DNA from 3 places in the Pseudomonas sp. GW821-FHT04D07 genome. Region 3 is predicted to be linked to each of the others. Evidence: riboswitches for the same ligand, from Rfam matches in the RefSeq annotation. Region 3 holds a riboswitch; each other region holds the start of a gene.
The links. Region 3 has a riboswitch for cobalamin ahead of cobW (cobalamin biosynthesis protein CobW). Riboswitches for the same ligand answer to the same signal wherever they lie in the genome.

Region 1: it holds a riboswitch for cobalamin, as region 3 does, so the genes downstream of both, AC07T0_RS18255 (CbtB domain-containing protein) here and cobW (cobalamin biosynthesis protein CobW) in region 3, are expected to answer to the same signal.
Region 2: it holds a riboswitch for cobalamin, as region 3 does, so the genes downstream of both, cobO (cob(I)yrinic acid a,c-diamide adenosyltransferase) here and cobW (cobalamin biosynthesis protein CobW) in region 3, are expected to answer to the same signal.

Annotation. Positions count from the first base shown of each region.
Region 1 covers NZ_JBWKTH010000015.1:21,376-28,275, forward strand. The annotation lists gene AC07T0_RS18220 (AraC family transcriptional regulator) at 1-502, opposite strand, end outside; gene AC07T0_RS18225 (EamA family transporter) at 697-1,575, shown strand; gene nfuA (Fe-S biogenesis protein NfuA) at 1,633-2,217, shown strand; gene AC07T0_RS18235 (NUDIX hydrolase) at 2,454-2,885, opposite strand; gene cobM (precorrin-4 C(11)-methyltransferase) at 2,906-3,652, opposite strand; gene AC07T0_RS18245 (cobalamin biosynthesis protein) at 3,716-4,132, opposite strand; gene AC07T0_RS18250 (CbtA family protein) at 4,129-4,830, opposite strand; gene AC07T0_RS18255 (CbtB domain-containing protein) at 4,841-5,023, opposite strand; cobalamin riboswitch at 5,120-5,345, opposite strand; gene AC07T0_RS18260 (response regulator) at 5,465-5,821, opposite strand; gene AC07T0_RS18265 (response regulator) at 6,085-6,900, shown strand, end outside.
Region 2 covers NZ_JBWKTH010000032.1:9,560-16,459, forward strand. The annotation lists gene AC07T0_RS26950 (C40 family peptidase) at 1-486, shown strand, start outside; gene AC07T0_RS26955 (class I SAM-dependent methyltransferase) at 515-1,177, shown strand; gene AC07T0_RS26960 (hypothetical protein) at 1,174-1,752, opposite strand; gene AC07T0_RS26965 (hypothetical protein) at 1,970-2,143, shown strand; cobalamin riboswitch at 2,271-2,490, shown strand; gene cobO (cob(I)yrinic acid a,c-diamide adenosyltransferase) at 2,574-3,185, shown strand; gene AC07T0_RS26975 (cobyrinic acid a,c-diamide synthase CobB) at 3,182-4,540, shown strand; gene bluB (5,6-dimethylbenzimidazole synthase) at 4,537-5,187, shown strand; gene cbiB (adenosylcobinamide-phosphate synthase CbiB) at 5,184-6,092, shown strand; gene cobD (threonine-phosphate decarboxylase CobD) at 6,085-6,900, shown strand, end outside.
Region 3 covers NZ_JBWKTH010000012.1:62,223-69,122, forward strand. The annotation lists gene AC07T0_RS16240 (glycoside hydrolase) at 1-605, shown strand, start outside; gene AC07T0_RS16245 (glycosyltransferase) at 609-1,901, opposite strand; cobalamin riboswitch at 1,992-2,210, shown strand; gene cobW (cobalamin biosynthesis protein CobW) at 2,306-3,373, shown strand; gene cobN (cobaltochelatase subunit CobN) at 3,377-6,900, shown strand, end outside.

The sequences.
Region 1 (6,900 bases), on a different contig from region 3:
GTGACGGCTGATCCAGCAACCGACGGCAGATCTTCGCCAGGCGCGGCTCCCTGGGGAGCGGGGCGTTCAGCGCCAGTCTTGGCATCCGCGCGATCTCGTGGAGCAACAAGCCCAGCAAGTATTCGTCACGATCACTGGGCGAAACCTGGACGGGGACCTGCGCCGCCTGGTCGAGCAGGTGACGCAGCAGTTCGGATACCCCCAGTACCTGACAGTCTTTGGCCAACGCCAGGCGTTGCTGGGCGGTTGGCAGAACATAAGCGTTGAGCATGGTCACCGGACCGCGCATGCACATGGCATGGGGCAGCCCGGCCGGTACCCAGATGGCGCGTCCCGGCGGTACGACCCAGTCGCTCTGGTCGGTAAATACCGTGATCACCCCGCAAGCCGCATAGGCGAACTGGCCGCGTTCGTGGCTATGGTGATCGAATCCCTGGCCGTCGGCATAGTCGTGGCGGGTAACGACTACTTCTTGTGGTGTTGTCGGGTAAAAATCGGGCATGGCTGACCCTGCTGGGTTAAAGGTGATCTGAAGAACTGTGCTCGCCTGAAATTTTCTGGGGTGTTTGAGATTAGCGTTGGCCCATTTTTAGTTTGAATTGACCTTCAATTGCAAGCGGGCCATAAGTAGCAGCGGCAAAGTAGTCGGGCGCCAGCGAGTCGTCTCGCCGGGCCTGACTATTCGGATTGTTTGCCATGCAGAAAAAACACCTGTTGCTCGCCGTGCTGGTCACGGCTGTCTGGGGCTTGAACTTCCCCATCACCAAGCTGGGCTTGAGCCATATCGACCCGCTGCTGTTGACGGCGCTGCGCTTTACCCTGGCGGCCCTGCCGTGGGTGTTTTTCATTCGTCGGCCGCAAGTGGCAATGTCCTGGATCGCTGCGTACGGGATGATTTTCGGGGTCGTCATGTGGGGGCTGATCAACTTCGGTATCAGTCTGGGCGTTCCACCGGGAACCGCGGCGCTGCTGATCCAGACCAGTGCCTTCTTCACCCTGGGTTGGGGCGTGCTGCTGTTTCGCGAGTCATTGAGCGGGGCTCAGGTGATCGGCGGGTTGCTGGCGGCCCTGGGGCTGGCCTGTGTGCTGTTCGACAGCTCGGCGGGCGAGAGCAGGGCTGGGTTGCTGCTGATCGTGCTCAGTGCCGTCGCCTGGAGCCTGGGCAATGTGCTGATCAAGCTGTCGCGGGTCAAAGAGGTGTTCGCCTTCGTGGTCTGGGCAAGCCTGTTCGCACCGCTGCCGCTGTTCCTGCTGACCTGGCTCAAGAACGCTGCGGTGCCCTTTGTCGCGCTGCCGGATCAGCTCGGGACGGGTCTGCTGTTTTCCCTGGCGTTCCAGGTCTATGGCGCTACACACCTGTGTTATTGGGGCTGGAATCTGTTGTTGCGCGAATATCCGTTGTCGCAGGTGGCGCCGCTGTCCTTGCTGATTCCGGTATTTGCCATTCTCGGTTCGATGCTGTTGCTCGGCGTCTGGCCGAGCCCGGCGGGCTGGCTGGCCAGTGCGCTGATTTTCTCGGCGTTGCTGGTGGGTTCGATCCAGTGGCGGCCGCTGCTTTCCCGACAAAAATACTAGGACTTTGTCCGGCGGCCCGATTGGCGTAAACTGGCGGTAAGTCTGTGAGGAGATTCCATGAGCGCCATAACCATTACCGATGCCGCCCACGATTATCTGGCTGATCTGCTGTCGAAGCAGAACACCCCGGGGATCGGCATCCGCGTTTTCATTACCCAGCCGGGTACCCAGTACGCCGAAACCTGCATTGCCTATTGCAAGCCGGGTGAAGAAAAACCTGAAGACACCGCGTTGGGGCTGAAAAGCTTCACCGCGTGGATCGATTCCTTCAGCGAAGCCTTCCTCGATGATGCGGTGGTCGATTACGCCACCGACCGTATGGGCGGCCAACTGACGATCAAGGCGCCAAACGCCAAGGTGCCGATGGTCAATGCCGACAGTCCGGTCAACGAGCGTATCAACTATTACCTGCAAACCGAAATCAATCCGGGGCTGGCCAGCCACGGCGGCCAGGTCAGCCTGATCGAAGTGGTCGAGGACGGTATCGCCGTGCTGCAGTTCGGTGGCGGTTGCCAGGGCTGTGGTCAGGCCGACGTGACCTTGAAGGAAGGCATCGAGCGCACCTTGCTCGAGCGGATTCCCGAGCTCAAGGGTGTACGCGATGTGACCGACCATACGCAGAAAGAAAACGCCTACTACTGAGTTCGGTAGCAGGGCGTTCGCTACGTCCGGCTGGATAAAAAAACGGTGCCCGTGAGCGCCGTTTTTTTTATGGGGGATCGGTTGAGGTCGTTCCGATTGCGGTGCCTGCTCCGACGTCTTCGCGGGCAAGCTCCGCTCCCACATGGGGTTCTGTGCCGTCCATATAATCCAGGTTCGACACAGGTACTGTGGGAGCGGAGCTTGCCCGCGAAGAGGCCCTTGAGAGCGGTACATTATTACGACCCGGAAACCCGACTCTCCAGGTAATCGCGTAGCCGCTCTTGCAGATAGGGCACACCCAGCGGGTGCTCCAGGTACTCGGCAATCGCCATCATCCGCCAGTACTGGCCTTCGTCGCCAAAGCGAATCGCTGTAATTTCCGCGCGGCTCAGTTGCCCGACCAGAAACCACGAGTGGGTATTGGGCTGGGTCACGCTGGGGTAGCGTCGGGCCCATTCGATCCGTTCAGCCCCGATACGCAGGGAAAACTCCTCATCCAGCTCCCTGAGGGCACATTCGCTCGGAGTTTCCTCGCCTTCGCGACCGCCACCGGCAAAGTCCCAATGTCCGGGATAGGGAATGCTGTCCTTCATGTCGCGCAGGTAGGTCAGCAGCTCATCGCCGCAGAGCAGGGCCAGCTTGGCGCCGGAAAACAACGGTTCGGACATCGGCTTATCCTCCAGACGATTCAAGGTCGATAAAGATGAGCGTGACCCGCGCGGTACAACGAGGATTCGCTGAAGTGCTCGCTGGCCAGGACGCGGCCCACCAGGATCAGCGCCGTGCGGCGAAAGCCCTTGGCCTCGACCTTGGCCAGAATATCCTCAAGGGTACCTTGTACCCAGTCCTGGTCGGGCCAGGTAGCGCGATGGATCACCGCGATCGGGCAGTCCGCGCCGTAATGCGGCAGCAGTTCCTCGATGATTCTGGCCAGGTGTTTGACCCCCAGGTGAATCGCCATGGTCGCCTTGTGCTGGGCCAGGCTGGCCAACTCTTCCCCGGCCGGCATCGCGGTTTTGTCGGCATAACGGGTGAGGATCACGCTTTGGGAAATATCCGGCAGCGTCAGCTCGGCGCCGAGCAAGGCTGCGCAGGCGGCGGTCGCGGTGACGCCGGGGATGATCTCATAGGCAATGCCCAATTCGCGCAGAGGGCGGATCTGCTCGCCGATGGCACCGTAGAGCGACGGATCGCCCGAATGCACCCGCGCCACGTCCTGGCCCCGGGCATCGGCGGTCTTGATCAGGTCGATGATCTGTTCCAGGTGCAACTCGGCGCTATTGACCACTTGCGTCGCACGGTGGCCTTCAAGCACGGCATCAGGCACCAGGGAGCCGGCATAGATGATCACCGGGCAGCTGCGGATCAGGCGTTGGCCCTTGACGGTAATGAGTTCCGGATCGCCGGGGCCGGCGCCGATGAAGTAGACGGTCATGACACTCTCTGAACAGGGCTGCACAAGGCTTTACATGAACAACGCTCATGTAGACGGCGGTGATTATCGAGGGTTTTGCCCGGTCCAGGCCAGTGCAAAGGTCGCCTGAGGATGCTTTTGGCGTGAAATCAGAAGATTCGCACGGGCTTGCCCCAACTGTTCGGCCAGGGCCAGCGCGGCACTTTCTGCGACGCCATGACAGCCGGTCTGTTCGAAGGCCTGGCTGGAACGATGGCTGAGCCGAGCCTCGTAAGGTGCCAGCTCGGTCGCGCTGAAGAACACCAGCGGCAGGTTCAGGCGCTGTGCCAGTTCCCGCAGGCCGGGTTCAACCTTTTTCCCATCAATACTTGCCAAGCCATTGATTTCCTTGAGGTCGATCCGATGGGTCAGCAAAGATTGCTCCAGTAGCACCTGCAAGGTCGAGGCGCTACAGCCGAGCCGGCAGCCGAGGCCAACCGCGAGGATTGGCGTCGTGCTCATGCCGAGTAGTGAGCCTTGGTCTTGCGCCGGAACAGCCATGCACTGATCAGGCCCAGGGCCAGCCAGAACGCGGCATTGGTCAGTTGCGAGGCGATCTTGAATTGTGCTTCCAGCTCTTCTGGCGCCAGGCTGGAATGAACTTGCGGCTGCGGTGCGCCGATCACATGGGGCACCACGACAATGGCCACGCCCAGCAGTTTGAGCGCCCAGTGCTTGCCGAATACCACCAGGGCAATGGCAACCGCCGTGGACGCTGCGGTGCCGACCCACCAGATCTGCCGTTGCAGCAAGTCCGCCGCGGCAGTGCCCGGCAGTTCCGGCGGCAGGCCCAGGGTCGGTGCCAGGCAGAACGTGGCATAACCGGCCAGGCCCCAGAGCAGGCCCTGGGCGGTGCGGTTCGGCGCGCGCAGGGTATAGAGGCCGGCCAGCATCAAGGCGAAACCGACGGCCACCACCAGGTTGCCGCCGGTGGTGGACAACACGCGCTGCCAGCCGTCTTCCGGCTCCCAGGCCTCTTCGTCGTGTACGTGCCCGGCCATGGCCACGTGCTGGTGTTCGTGAGCCTCGGCTGCCGCGGATTTTTCATAGGTTTCCGCCTGGAGAATCAGCGGGGCGACCCAGAAGCTTTGCAGCAGGGTCAGCAACAGGGCGGCCAGCAAGCCGGTGAATCCCGCTGTTTGCGCAATACGCTTGATCATGGCTGGCGTCTCAATGGCACGGGAAGGCAGAGCTGTGACGGGTATCGTGTGCGGCGTTGTGGACGACGTCGATGGGTGATAACCCGGCGAAATAGACCAATGCCGCGCCCAGGATGGTGGCACCGATGGCGGCGACGAGGCGCTGGCTCAGGGTGCTGATGGCGGTCGAGTGGCGGACGGTAGTGGTTGACATGGCGCTTCCCTTTGAGTTTTAGCAGGCGGAAAGGCGCGAAGAACCTCGGCGGGCGGGCGCCCGGAGATTACAACAGCGCCTGCCCACCGCAGGTTTGTCATCGATTATTTCTGGGCCGGTCTCCGGGCTTGCGAGGGAGTTGGGCAGGGCCCGACTCTTCAAGCGTCGCCTTCCCATGCCGGTGTCGACACAGTGGCTCTGACGCTTCTCTCGCTTACCGTTGCGGGGGCAGCACCGGACTGATCAGGCCTGAAGACAGACAGGCTGACGCACCGGTTTCCCGTTTCACCCTGTGAAGGGCACCCAAAACAAGGCCACTAGGTAAACACGCTGGGCCGGGCGCGTCAATGCAGTAGAGGGCGCAGTGGTGGTCGCGAATGCGCTGGCCCAGCCCCGAGTTAAAGTGAATTCTAGAATAAATATTTCATATAAATCATGTGCTTATATAATATTTTTGATCTTTAGCCTTAACTGATCAATAGAAAAGGGCTTGCTGATCACCTGCATGCCAGGCGCCAGTTCGATGCTTTCGGCGTAGCCGCTGGCAAACAGGACGGGCAGCCCCGGGCGCATTTGGCAGGCGGCCTTGGCCAATTCGCGGCCATCCATTTCGGGCAGTCCGACATCGGTCATCAACAAATCGATGCGGGTGTCGGCCTGTCCAAGGATATCCAGGGCCTTTTCGCTGCCGTCGGCCTCCAGGACATTGAACGCCAGTTCCTCCAGGACATCGACGATCAGCATGCGCACGACGGTATCGTCTTCAACGACAAGGATGGTGGCGGGGGGGACTGGCATGAGGGTATATCCCGAAAAAGTGAGGAATGGATCAAGTTCGCTGAACCGCTCGGCCTCTGGTATCAGTAAACCACCGGGCCAGGCAAGTTCCCCGGCCTGTACAAAAAAATCCGACTGTACAAGATGATAGGCTAAGGTCTGTCATCGCGTCACGACAGTGCGGCCTGGGGCATTGCATTCTAAGCTGTGAGAAAAATGGCGGTCTTTTATTCGTACATACGGCAGACTCCTTGATAATCAATAACTTTAATCCGGGCCCTGAAATGAATTCGTCGTCTTCGGTGGATGAACAAAGCTTTCGCAAGTTATTGAGTCGCAACATTAGCCTGCCCTTGGGCGTCGGGGTCCTCAGTGCGGTATTTTTCGTCGCGCTGATCACCTATCTGCTGTCGGTGATCCAGTGGGTCGAGCATACCGACCGGGTGATCAATAACAGCAACGAGGCGATGAAGCTCTCGGTGGATCTGGAAACCGGTATGCGCGGTTTCCTGATTACCGGTGACGAGCATTTCCTCGACCCCTACGAAGTCGCCAAGCCGAAGATCATTGCCGAACTGCGCAGCTTGCAGCAACTGACCGCGGATAATCCGCAGCAGGTCGACCGCTTCAAACGCATCGAAGCCTTGCAGGGCGCCTGGAGCGAATACGCTCAGCGGATGATCGAACTGAGGCGCTCCAGCGGCGACTACCAGGGGGTGATCCAGGCGGGGCGTGGCAAGCGCCTGGTTGACGAGATCCGTAGCGAGTTTGAGAACGCCATCGACATGGAGCAGCAACTGCGGCTCGCGCGCAATGAGACCGTAAGCCGCACCACGATCTGGAGCATCGTCCTCTATCTCATCTTTGTGCTGGGCCTGAGTGCCTTGCTGGCCTTTGTAGGTCGACGTGATTTGTTATCACTTTCAAGTAGTTATGCAAAAAATCTCGCGTCACAAGTCAAGAGTGCGGAACGGCTGGAACAGCAAGCCTGGCTACGCAGTGGCCAGACCGAGCTGGCCGAGCAGGTGCTGGGCCAACTGAGCCTGAATCTGCTGGGGCGCAATATCCTGCAATTCTGCGCCCAGTACATGGGCAGCGCT
Region 2 (6,900 bases), on a different contig from region 3:
GCCTGTGCTGGCCATGCGCCGCCGCCGCCAGCGCCTGTGGCTCGGCCCGTGGTCTTCGCCTCCCCGCAACCCTCCTCGCCAGAAGCTGAAGACGTGCTGTTCCGCGCCCTGGGGCTGGTCGGCACGCCCTATCGTTGGGGCGGCAATACGCCGGACTCGGGTTTTGATTGCAGTGGCCTGATCAGCTATGTGTATCGTGATATGGCAGGCATTAACCTGCCGCGCTCGACCCGTGAGATGATCGTGATGCGCGCGCCGAACGTGCCGCAGAACGCCTTGCAGACCGGCGACCTGATCTTCTTCGCCACCAACGGTGGCTCCCAGGTCAGCCATGCCGGGATCTATGTCGGCGAAGGCCGTTTCGTCCATGCGCCGGCCACCGGCGGCACGGTGAAACTGGACAGTCTGTCCAAGGCCTATTGGCAGCACGCCTACCTGAATGCCAAACGTGTATTGCCTGCCGGGCGTCTGGCGAGCAACCCTTAGTTAGCCACTGCGTTACCGCGAGGTTGTCATGACCGCTCGCACCCTCAAGCTGGACGATGCCCTCTACGGCTATCTGCTGGACGTTTCCCTGCGCGAAACGCCGTTGCTCAAGCGTCTGCGTGACGAAACCCAGGCGTTGCCCATGGCGCGTTGGCAGGTGGCGCCTGAACAGGGCCAGTTCCTCGCGTTGCTGGTCAAGCTGACCGGCGCCCGGCGTTTGCTCGAAGTCGGCACCTTCACCGGTTACAGCGCCTTGTGCATGGCCTCGGCCTTGCCGGAGGGCGGTAGCCTGCTGTGCTGCGATATTCCCGGGGACTACAACGCCACGGCGCTGCGCTACTGGCGGGAGGCGGGTCTGGCTGCGCGTATCGAGTTGCGTCTGGCGCCGGCGCTGGAGACCCTGGCGCAGTTGGAGCAGCAAGGGCAGGGCGAGCAGTTCGACCTGATATTCATCGACGCCGACAAGGCCAATTACCCGGCGTATCTGGAAAGTGCCCTGCGCTTGCTGCGCCCGGGCGGCCTGGCGATGTTCGATAACACGCTGTGGAGTGGGCGGGTGCTCGAGGTGAATGGGCAAAGCGCCGACACCCGGGCCATCCAGGCGCTGAATCGGGCCTTGAAGGATGACGCGCGGGTGGATTTGTCGCTGCTGCCGCTGGGCGATGGCCTGACCTTGTGCCGTAAGCGCTAGGCTTCCTTGAACAGCAGAGCGATGCCGGGATGATACTGGCCGGCTTCGTTGTGCAACTTGCGATAAGCGTAGGGAAAGTACCAGGCCACGGCGCAGCTGTTGGCCTTTTGCAGGTCGTCGACCATATCCTGCAGGTCTTCCGGGCTGGGGCTCTGCTGCGGCTTGAACGGCGAGACGAACAGGCAACCGAGTTTCAGGTGATGCGGATGGCTGATTTTTTTGGCATCGCTCGCCACATCCAGCAGGGCCGGCATCGGGTTGAGGTTATTGACCTTGGGCCAGCGTTGCGTGGCCTGGATATAGACCGACTCCTGCGCGGTGGAGATCTGCAGGTCGCAGCGTCCGCTGCGGTCGCCCTCTTCGAGCTGCTTCTTGGTCGGGAAATGCTCCAGGGTGACCATTTCCGCCGCCCAGGCCGCGACCGACAATAACCCCAGATTGGCCCGCTCGTTGAACCAGTAGGGCGCCTGTCCGTCACCGAGGAGCTGGTTGTAGCGATCGATGCACTCGGGCCAGCGCTCCAGGGCGGGGCGCAGGAATTCCAGTTTCGGATTGCTGATGATCAGGCCTTGCATGGAGCTCCCCTTTTTATTGTTGGTCGGGTTATGGCTATTTGATATCACCTTCCTCAACGTAGCACAATTTCTGGCGCCGGTTTTTTGATCTGGGTCGGGGTAGGGAGCTATCGCCTTGTACAAGGAGTTAGGGTTTGATTTTGGCGATGACGGTCGCCTTGTGATTTCTGTAGCGGGTCATTAAGATCTCTTTAATTGTCAAGACGCAGAGGTGTCTATGAAAACGACTAAAAACGCTGCGAAAGCGGCCATGATTGCCAAATTCACCGCTGAAGCCATGTCGTTGGCTGCTGTGGGTGTTTCTGAAAATCAGCGTCGTTTTCTCAAGGTCGGTTTGAGCCGCGGCAAGGAACTCGAGCCTGCTGGTGTGCTCGCGGGTGCTCGCTCCTGACATTGGCTCCCACTATCGACTTTGGCAAAAGGCTTCCTCCCAAATTGTCTACAAACGCCCCGCCTGGCCCGGGGCGTTTGCTTTTCTGATGGCGGCTTTATTTGACGCTCCACCCCCAACCCTCTAACCTTCGCCGATTGTTTCAGGTGCTCTGTGGCGAATCGCCGACAGGGTGAAACAGGGAAGCCGGTGAGCCCTTCGACAGGCGCGATTCCGGCGCTGCCCCCGCAACGGTAAATGAGTCAAGACCGCGCCTTGAGCCACTGTGTCCAGCCGACATGGGAAGGCGCGCGGTCCCGCGAATAGCGCTCATGAGCCCGGAGACCGGCCTGATCCATCCCACAGCGTCACGGCGGGCGATGCTGGACGGCTCCGGCCGCGTTTTTCCCTGCCCCCCGTTTGCCTTATCCAGCCCCAACGGAGAGCTGCCATGAACGAATCCCCTGATCGCGACGAACGCCACCTGGCGCGCATGCTGCGCAAAAAGGCGGTGATCGACGAGCGTATTGCCAGTGCGCCAAATGAATGCGGCCTGTTGCTGGTCCTCACCGGCAACGGCAAGGGCAAGAGCAGCTCGGCTTTCGGCATGCTCGCCCGGGCCATGGGCCATGGCATGCAGTGTGGCGTGGTGCAATTTATCAAGGGCCGCAACAGCACCGGCGAAGAGCTGTTTTTCCGGCGCTTCCCCGAGCAGGTGCGCTTCCATGTGATGGGCGAAGGCTTTACCTGGGAGACCCAGGATCGCCAGCGCGATATCGCCGCCGCCGAAGCCGCCTGGGAAGTCTCCCGGGAAATGCTCCGCAACCCGAGCATCGGCCTGGTGCTGCTCGATGAGCTGAATATCGCCCTCAAGCACGGTTATCTGGACCTCGATCAGGTCCTGACCGACCTGCAAGCCCGTCCACCGATGCAGCACGTGCTGGTCACCGGACGCGGCGCCAAGCCGGAAATGATCGAACTGGCCGACACGGTGACCGAAATGGGCCTGCTCAAGCATGCGTTCCAGGCCGGGATCAAGGCCCAAAAGGGCATCGAACTATGAGGCAAGCGCGTCATTGCCCGGCGGTGCTGATCGCCGCGCCGGCTTCCGGCCAGGGCAAGACCACGGTGACCGCGGCCCTGGCGCGCCTGCACCGCAATCAGGGGCGCAAGGTCCGGGTGTTCAAATGCGGCCCGGACTTTCTCGACCCGATGATCCATGAGCGCGCCAGCGGTGCGCCGGTCTATCAGCTGGATTTGTGGATGGTCGGCGCCGAGGAGAGTCGCCGGCTGCTCTGGGAGGCGGCGGGCGAGGCCGACCTGATCCTGATCGAAGGGGTCATGGGGCTGTTCGACGGCACGCCGTCGAGCGCCGATCTGGCCCGACATTTCGGTGTGCCGGTGCTCGGAGTGATCGACGGTACGGCCATGGCCCAGACCTTCGGCGCCCTGGCCCTGGGGCTGGCACGTTACCAGCCGGACCTGCCGTTCGCCGGGGTGCTGGCCAACCGTGTCGGTACCCTACGGCACGCGCAATTGCTCGAAGGCAGCCTGACCGAAGGCCTGCGCTGGTACGGCGCGCTCTCGCGGGAAACCGGGATCGAGCTGCCGAGTCGTCATCTCGGCCTGGTGCAGGCCAGTGAATTGAATGACCTGGACAAGCGCCTGGACGCGGCTGCCGAGGCTCTGGCCGGCAGCTGCGAGGTGGCGTTGCCGCCGCCAGTGGCGTTTGCCGCGCCCGCGCCGGTAGTCGCCGAGCCGCTGCTGGCCGGCGTGCGCATCGCCGTCGCCCATGACGAGGCCTTTGCCTTCATCTATGGGGCCAACCTGGATCTGTTACGGGCCATGGGCGCCGAGTTGCGGTTTTTCTCGCCGATCCACGATCAAGTCATGCCCGAGGCGGACAGCCTTTACCTGCCCGGTGGTTATCCGGAACTGCATCACCTGGTCCTGGCCCGGAACGCGCCGATGCTGGCGGCGATCCGCGCCCATCATCAGGCCGGCAAACCCTTGCTCGCCGAATGCGGTGGGATGCTCTATCTGCTCGATGCGCTGACCGATGTCGAAGGGCAACGCGCCGAGTTGCTGGGCCTGCTGGCGGGTGAGGCGACGATGCAGAAGCGCCTGGCGGCCCTGGCCTTGCAGGCGGTGGCGTTGCCGGAAGGGCTGTTGCGCGGTCACACCTATCACCATTCGCTGACCACCACGGCGCTGGAACCGATTGCCCGGGGCCTGAGCCCCAATGGCGGGCGCGGCGCCGAGGCGGTGTATCGCCAAGGGCGGATGACCGCTTCTTATGTGCACTTTTATTTTCCGTCCAATCCGCGGGCGATTGCCGCGCTGTTGGCCCCGGATATCCACCTTGCCAAGGCCGGCGCACTCTCGGAGCGCGCGGACTTACCCGCGCGGAGGCCATGACCGACAACGCTTTTAGCCCTGAAGAACGCGCGGCGGTCTACCGTGTCATCGGTGAACGCCGCGATATGCGCCACTTTACCGCTGGCAGCGTCGCGCCCGAGCTGCTCTCGCGCTTGCTGGAGGCGGCGCATCAGGCGCCCAGCGTCGGGTTGATGCAGCCCTGGCGTTTTATTCGCATTACCGACCGCGGATTGCGCGGCCAGATCCAGCAGTTGGTGGAAGAAGAACGGATACGCACCGCCGAGGCCCTGGGCGAGCGTTCCGATGAATTCATGAAGTTGAAGGTCGAAGGCATCAATGACTGTGCCGAGGTGCTGGTCGCCGCGCTGATGGATGATCGCGAGCGGCATATCTTCGGCCGGCGGACCTTGCCGGAAATGGACATGGCGTCCTTGTCCTGCGCCATCCAGAATCTCTGGTTGGCCGCCCGTGCCGAAGGCCTGGGCATGGGCTGGGTCTCGCTGTTCGAACCGCAGGCCCTGGCGCAACTGCTCGGTCTGCCGACGGGGGCCAAGCCGCTGGCGGTGCTGTGCCTGGGACCGGTCCAGGCGTTTTATCCGGCACCGATGCTGGTCTTGGAAGGTTGGGCGCAACCGCGCCCCTTGAGTGAACTGTTGTATGAGAATTATTGGGGAGTGAGTCAATGAGTGTGGCGTTGTTGAGTGTCGCCGGGGTAGCGCTGGATGCGCTGCTGGGCGAACCCAAACGCTGGCATCCGCTGGTGGCGTTCGGCCGTCTGGCGGACCGTATCGAACAACGTTTCAATTCCGGCGGGCGTGGCTGGCGCAGTCATGGGGTCACGGCGTGGGTGATGGCGGTGTTGCCGCTGACCCTCTTGGCCACGGCCTTGTCGTGGGCGCCCTATGTCGGCTGGATCGTCGATATCCTCGCGCTCTATTGCGCCCTCGGCTTGCGCAGCCTCGGTGAACACGTCATCCCCGTGGCCCAGGCCTTGCGCAGCGATGACCTGGATCGCGCCCGTCAGCGCGTGAGCTATCTGGTGAGTCGCCAGACCACGGAACTCGATCACACCGAAGTGGCCCGCGCGGCCACCGAGTCGGTGCTGGAAAATGGCAGCGATGCGGTGTTCGCCGCGCTGTTCTGGTTTGTCGTGGCCGGCGCGCCCGGCGTGGTGCTGTATCGCCTGAGCAATACCCTGGATGCCATGTGGGGGTATCGCAATGAACGTTTCGAACGTTTTGGCTGGGCGGCGGCGCGGATCGACGATGTTTTGAACTATATTCCTGCACGCTTGGTGGCCCTGACCTATGCCTTGCTCGGCAAAACCGGGTTGGCGCTGCAATGCTGGCGCCGCCAGGGACCGACCTGGGACAGCCCGAATGCCGGGCCGGTGATGGCGGCCGGCGCCGGGGCGCTGGGGGTCGAGTTGGGTGGGGCGGCGATTTATCACGGTGAATTGCATCAGCGTCCGCCGTTGGGCGAAGGGGAGCCGGCGACCGCCGACTCCATCGACCGGGGCTGGCAATTGGTACAACGGGGTGTGTGGTTGTGGTTGCTGATTCTTTGTCTGGGAGCTGAGATCTATGCTTGAGCACGGCGGGCGCCTGCGCAAGGCGGTGGAACACTACGGGATTGCCGAGGCCGATTGGCTGGACCTGTCCAGTGGCCTGGCGCCCTGGCCCTGGCCGATCCCGCCGATCCCCGAGCGTGCCTGGGCGCGCCTGCCGGAAACCGATGACGGCCTGGAGCAGGCCGCCTGCCGCTATTACGGCGCCCCCCAGGTGTTGCCGGTGCCCGGTTCCCAGGCGGCGATCCAGTTGCTGCCGCGCCTGCGTCGTGCGGGCAAGGTCGGTGTGCTGTCGCCTTGTTATGCCGAGCATGCCGAAGCCTGGCGGCGCAATGGCTACATCGTGCGCGAAGTGCTGGAGCATGAAGTCGAGTTTTTTCTCGACAGCCTCGACGTGCTGGTCGTGGTCAATCCGAACAATCCCACCGGCCTGAGCCTGGCCCCGGAGCAGTTGCTCGAATGGCATGCCCGCCTGGCCCAGCGCGGTGGCTGGTTGGTGGTGGATGAGGCCTTCATGGACAACACGCCAGAGCGCAGCCTGGCCGCCCACAGTCACCAGGTCGGGCTGATTGTCCTGCGCTCGTTCGGCAAGTTCTTCGGTTTGGCCGGCGTACGCCTGGGGTTTGTCCTGGCCGAAGGCAAGTTGCTCAAGTTGCTCGCCGTACAGGTCGGGCCCTGGGCGGTCAGCGGGCCGACGCGGGTACTGGGGCAGGTCTGCCTCGCCGACACCGCCGGCCATGAGCGCCAGCGGGTGCGCAGCGAACAGGCCAGCCAGCGGCTGGTGGCGTTGTTGACGCGTTTCGATCTGGCACCTCAGGGCGGTTGCGCGCTG
Region 3 (6,900 bases):
ATGGCATTGCCACCCAGCCCTTTGCCTGGATGGACGCGGATATGCGCAAGAACAAACGCTCGCGCTACTACCTGGGCGGCTATTGGCCGCCGGAAACCCCCAACCTGTATTTCAAGGCGGTGCCGTTGAAGCCGGAGGTGGCGCGCTTCGTGACCTCGGCCGAGTTTCGCTTGCCGCTGTATCAGATCGTGTTGCATGACAGCCTGGTCAGTACCCATCACTGGGAGTACGGTTCGCTGAAATTTTCCAGCGAGCGCGAGGTCACGGCGTTGCTGCAATTGCTGTACATGGTGCCCCCGCTGTATCACCTCAACGATCAGGTGATTTCCCGCGATTTGCCGCTGATCAGCGCCTACGACAAGGTGTTCCGGCCCCTGCACGAGCGCCTGTTCAGCCAGGCCATGGATGACTTCCAGATCCTGTCCGCGGACCGCCTGCTGCAGCGCTCGACCTTTGCCGACGGCACGCTGATCACCGTCAACTTTTCCGTCCGGCCCAGCCGCACGCCGGAAGGTCGGCAGCTGCCGCCGTTGTCGGCGCATGTCGTGGTCTCCGGCGAGCCGGCGCAACTGATCGAGATCCGCCAGGTCCTCGGCGCCTCCTGAACATCAGTCGACGCGGTTTTTCGCCTCGATCCACTGGGACATGTACTGGGTGCTCTTGTGGTGATGATGCCGCAGCATCGCCCCGGTGAAATTGTCCCGGCGGTGGGCCGCGAGGTCGAGGCGGCAGGCCTGGATCCGGGCAATCAGCGCGGGGCCGTGGACCCGGCGCTCGTAACGGGCGGCGAGCAGCGCCTGGCCGTTGGCCTGGGCCTGCTGCCACAGCGTGCGGTCCTGGTAGAGGCGCACGGCCGCTTGGGCCAGGGCGACGGCGCTGGTTTCGATGGCGCCGGCCCAGGGCAGCCCACCGTGCATGGCTTCGGCCCCGATGGGGGTGGTGACATTCGGCGTGCCGCAGAGCATGGCGTCAACGATCTTGCCCTTGATCCCGGCGCCGAAACGCAATGGCGCCAGGCAAATGCGCGCCGCCGCCATGACGTCCAGGGCATCCTCGGCCCAGTTCATGATGTGAAAACCCTGGGCGGGGTTGTGCAGCGCGGTGGCCTTGGGCGGGGTGTAGGCGCCATAGATCTGCAGCTGGGCCGTGGGCAACTGCTGGCGGATCAGCGGCCAGAGCGTGGTCTTCATCCAGAGCACGGCATCCCAGTTCGGCGCGTGGCGGAAGTTGCCGATGCTGAGAAAATGCGCACGCTCGTCGAAATCGCGATAGGCCGCCACAGGTGTGTCGATCATCAACGGGCACCAGTGCAGCAACGCCGCCGGGACCTTGAATTGTTCGACCAGCAACTGCGACTCGACATCGGAAATCATCAGGCTCAGGTCCGAACGGTAAATCGCGGCGATTTCCCGCTGGGCCTGATCGGTTTCGCTCATCTGTTGGAACACCTGCCGCTGATCGGGAGCGAACAGGCTGCTGAAGTCATTCTGGTCCTGATCGTCTTTCAGGCGCGCCTTGAGCTGTTGTTGGCGGGCATCGCGCAAGCTTTGCAGGTCCGCGGTCTCCAACACCCGCAGGGCCTCGGGGCAGTGTTTTTCCACGCGCCAGCCGAACTGCTCCTCCATCATGAAGCGGTCGAACAGCACCACATCCGGTTGCAGGCCGGCGACAAAGCTGTCGAAACTGCTGCTGTTGAGCTCGATGCGACACTCCTCGATACCCAAGCTCGCCAGGTCGGCCTTGTGTTCGCCGACGGCGGCGGGGCTGGCGAAGGTGACGCGCCAGCCGGCGTCGAGAAAACTCTCGAGGATCTGCATCATGTGGCCGCCAGCCGCCGACGAGCGCGGTTCCGGCCAGACGTAACCGATAACCAGGACCTGAGTGATGTCGGTGGCGTGCATGAGTACGATTCCTTGAAACGGGCAGGGCGGGAAAAAGGGGCGCAATTAAACCACAGCGACGCTCGCGATTGACCTGCCTCGACGCACTGCGTAGCCTTGCAGCTTCGAGGTTCTTCGGCATTCGGCCGAAGCTAAGAAGGGAACGCGGTATGCCGCGGCTGCCCCCGCAACTGTAAACGGTTCGATAGCCCTGCAATGCCACTGTCTGCGGACGGGAAGGCGCAAGGCCAGGTCTACCGCGTGCTGCCCAGAAGGCGCCGCGACGGCCCGACCGTAAGCCAGGAGACCTGCCTCGTGACCGTTTCTCACTACAACCGGGCGGGGTGATCCGGTGGCGAACGCATCCGCGCCCCAGGGCCGTGGTTCTCGTCCCGTATGCCCGCCACTTTGCCAAAGGGCATCCGATGAAAACACTGGCCAAGCTTCCCGTCACCATCGTCACCGGCTTTCTCGGCTCGGGCAAGACCACCTTGTTGCGCCATATGCTCGACAACGCCCAGGGCCGCCGCATCGCGGTGATCGTCAACGAGTTCGGCGAACTGGGCATCGACGGCGAGATCCTCAAGCAGTGCTCGATCGGCTGCACCGAAGAAGAGGCCAGTGGTCGCATCTATGAACTGGCCAACGGCTGCCTTTGCTGCACGGTCCAGGAAGAATTCTTCCCGGTGATGCGCGAGTTGGTGGCGCGCCGTGGCGACCTCGATCATATCCTCATCGAAACCTCCGGTCTGGCGCTGCCCAAGCCCCTGGTGCAAGCCTTCCAGTGGCCGGAAATCCGTAGTGCCTGCACCGTCGACGCGGTGATCACCGTGGTCGACAGCCCGGCCGTCGCCGCCGGCACCTTCGCTGCGTTCCCGGACCAGGTGGATGCCCAGCGCAAGCTTGATCCGAACCTGGATCACGAGTCGCCGCTGCACGAACTGTTCGCCGACCAACTGTCCAGCGCCGACCTGGTGATTCTCAACAAGGCCGACCTGATCAGCCCTGAAGACCTGGCCCGGGTGCGCCTGGAAGTGGCCGAAGAACTGCCGCCGGCGGTGAAGGTCGTCGAAGCCAGCAGCGGCCGCCTGCCGCTGGACGTGCTGCTGGGCCTGGGCGCCGGTTCCGAGGAGCATATCGACGGCCGTCACAGCCACCACGATCACCACCACGATGCTGACGATCATGACGATCACGATCATGATGCCTTCGACTCGATCTCCCTGGAGCTGCCGCAAGCGGATGAAAGCCTGCTGCTGGACGTCCTGACGCAACTGGTGGTCAAGCACGGCATTTTGCGGGTCAAGGGCTTCGCCGCGATCCCGAACAAGCCGATGCGTTTGCTGATCCAGGGTGTAGGCACACGTTTCGACAAGCATTTCGACCGTGCCTGGACGGCGGCCGAACCCCGCGTTACCCGCCTGGTGCTGATTGGCCAGGATCTGGATGCCGCGCTGCTCGAATCGACCTTGCGCACCGCGCTGACCGCCTGACCCATGCACCTGCTCAGGACCCAGCCCGGCGGTTTTGTGTCGGATGACAATATTGCCGACCTGGGACAAACCCCCGCCGAGCTGGTGATCCTCTGCAGCGGCGATTCCAGCCTTGCGCTGCTGGCCGAGGCGGCCGGGCAACTGCCCGACGATTACCCGAGCCTGCGCCTGGCCAATCCCATGCAGGTGCAGAACCATGCCTCGGTCGACCTCTATGTCGACCAGGTGCTGCGACATGCCCGGGTCATCCTGCTGTCGCTGCACGGCGGGATCGGCTATTGGCGTTACGGTATCGAGCGTTTGGTGCAACTGGCCGAGCGCGGGGTGACCCTGATCCTGGTGCCGGGGGACGATCGTCCGGACCCGGAACTGAGCGACTTGAGCAACGTACCCGCCGCGGAGGGTGAGCGACTCTGGCATTTTCTGCGCCAGGGTGGCTTGGGCAATGCCCTGGACCTGTACCGCTGCCTCGCCAGTCGTTGGTTGGAGCGCGACTATGCCTGGGCCGAGCCGAAGCCGTTGCCGCGCACGGCGATCTATCATCCTCGCCACGGTGACGCCGGACTGGCCGGCTGGCGCGCCGATTGGCGGGTCGGTCAACCGGTCGCGGCCTTGCTGTTCTATCGCTCGCATTTGCAGGCGGCGAATACCGCCTTTGTCGATGTGTTCTGCCAGCGCTTGCTGGTGGCCGGGCTCAATCCCTTGCCGATTGCCGTGGCCAGTCTCAAGGAGCCCGGGTGCCTGAGCGTGGTTGAGGACCTGCTGGACGAGGTGACGGCCGCAGTGATTCTCAACACCACCGGATTTGCCCAGTCCAGCCCAGAAGCCCCGCATCTGCGGCCATTTCGCCGCGATATTCCGGTGATCCAGGCCATCTGTGCCCAGGACAACGAGCCCGGTTGGCAGGCCAGCGAGCAGGGCCTCGGCCCCCGTGACCTGGCGATGCATATCGCCTTGCCGGAACTGGACGGGCGCATCATCAGCCGGCCCATCAGCTTCAAGGACTTGGCTTGGCGCAGCGAGCGCAGCCAGAGCGATGTGGTCTGCTATCGGGCCCAGCCCGAGCGCATGGATTTCGTTGCAGAACTGGCCCGCCGCTGGGTCGATCTGGCACGGGTGCCGAATGCGAACAAGCGCGTTGCCCTGATCCTCGCCAACTATCCGACCCGCGACGGGCGGATCGGCAACGGCGTGGGCCTGGACACACCAGCGGCGGCGCTGAATATCCTGCGCGCGCTCAAGGACCAGGGTTATCCGCTGAGCGAGGCGTTGCCTGAGAGTGGCACGGCGCTGATCCAGGCTTTGCTCGGTGGGGTCAGCAACGACCTCGATAGCCTGGACCTGCGGCCTTGCCAGCAGAGCATGGCCCTGGCCGACTACCAGGTGATGTTCGAGCGCCTGCCCGAGAGCAATCGCCAGGCGGTGTTGGCGCGTTGGGGCCGGCCGGAACAGGACCCGATGTTCCGTGGTGGGCGGATGATGGTGGCCGGCCTGCGTTTTGGCCTGACCTTTGTCGGCATCCAGCCGGCCCGGGGTTATCAGGTCGATGCCAGCGCGGTCTACCATGATCCGGACCTGGTGCCGCCCCACGGTTACCTGGCGTTCTATTTCTGGCTGCGGCACACCTATGACAGCCATGCGCTGATCCATGTCGGCAAGCACGGCAACCTGGAATGGCTACCGGGCAAGGGCGTCGGTCTGTCGCAGCAGTGTTGGCCGGATGCATTGCTGGGGCCGTTGCCGAATATCTATCCGTTTATCGTCAACGACCCGGGCGAGGGGGCCCAGGCCAAGCGCCGGACCCAGGCGGTGATCATCGATCACCTGATGCCGCCGCTGACCCGGGCCGAGACCTACGGCCCGCTGCGCGACCTGGAGCTGCTGGCCGACGAATATTACGAAGCGCAGTTGCTCGACCCGCGGCGTGCCCGCGAGTTGCAGCGGGACATTCTCAAGCTGGTTCGCGAGACGCAGATCGATCGTGAGCTGCAACTGGACGCGGGCCTCGACAGCGATGCCGAGGCGGCGATCTGGCTGCCACGGTTGGATACCTACCTTTGCGACTTGAAAGAGTCGCAGATCCGTGACGGCTTGCATGTGTTCGGCGAATCGCCGACCGGGCGCCTGCGCATCGATACGCTGCTGGCCTTGCTGCGGATTCCCCGTGGTGACGGGCGTGGCGCCCAGTCCAGCTTGTTGCGGGCCTTGGCCAAGGCCTTTGCCATGGGTTTCGACCCGTTGGACTGCGCCCTGGGCGAACCCTGGAACGGGCCTCGGCCTGAGTCGTTGCAAAGCCTCAGCGAGGAAACCTGGCGCACCGCTGGCGACAGTCGCGAGCGCCTGGAACTGTACGCCGGGCAACTGATCGAGCGTGCGCTACGGGGCGAGGTCGATTGCCCGGACACGGCAGGCTGGGCCGATGTCCGGCTGATCATCGACGGACTGCTGACGGTGGTCGCGCCGCGCCTGGATGCCTGTGGCCCGGCGGAGATGAGTGGTCTGCTCGACGCCCTGGCGGGTCGCTTCGTACCGGCGGGCCCCAGCGGCGCACCGAGTCGCGGACGCCTGGATGTGTTGCCCACCGGGCGCAATTTCTTCTCCGTGGATGTGCGCAACCTGCCGACCACCACCGCCTGGCGCATCGGCTTTCAGTCGGCCAACCTGATTCTCGAGCGGCATTTGCAGGACCATGGCGACCATTTGCGCCAGCTTGGCCTGTCGGTCTGGGGCACGGCGACCATGCGCACCGGCGGCGACGATATCGCCCAGGCCATGGCGCTGATGGGCGTACGGCCGGTGTGGGCCACCGGCAGCCAGCGGGTCGACGATTTCGAGATCCTACCCCTGAGCCTGCTGGACCGGCCGCGGGTGGATGTGACCTTGCGGGTTTCCGGGTTTTTCCGCGATGCCTTCGCCAACCTGATCCGGCTGTTCGACGCCGCCGTGCAGGCCGTGGCGGCGCTGGACGAGCCGGCGGAGTTGAATCCGCTGGCCGCCAGGGTCCGCGAGGAGCGCGAGCAGTTGCAGGCCGAAGGCCTGGATGAGCAACAGGCGGCCCGCCAGGCCGGTTGGCGAATCTTCGGCGCGAAGCCGGGGGCCTATGGCGCCGGGGTGCAGAACGCCATTGACGGGCGCTTGTGGCAGAGCCGCGCGGACCTGGCCGAGGTCTACCTGAACTGGGGCGGTTATGCCTATGGCGGCCAGGATGAAGGCACGGCGGCGCGCGAGCAGTTTGCGCAACGGCTGGGCCAGGTCCAGGCAGTGCTGCAAAACCAGGACAATCGCGAGCACGATCTGCTCGATTCCAATGATTACTACCAGTTCCAGGGTGGCATGTTGGCGGCGGTGGAAACCCTGCGCGGCGCGCCGGCTGCCAGCTATCATGGCGACCACAGTCAGCCGGACCTGCCGAAGATCCGCACGCTCAAGGACGAGTTGAACCGGGTTGTCCGCTCGCGGGCGGCGAATCCGAAATGGATCGACGGGGTCAAGCGCCATGGCTATAAGGGTGCGTTCGAGCTGGCGGC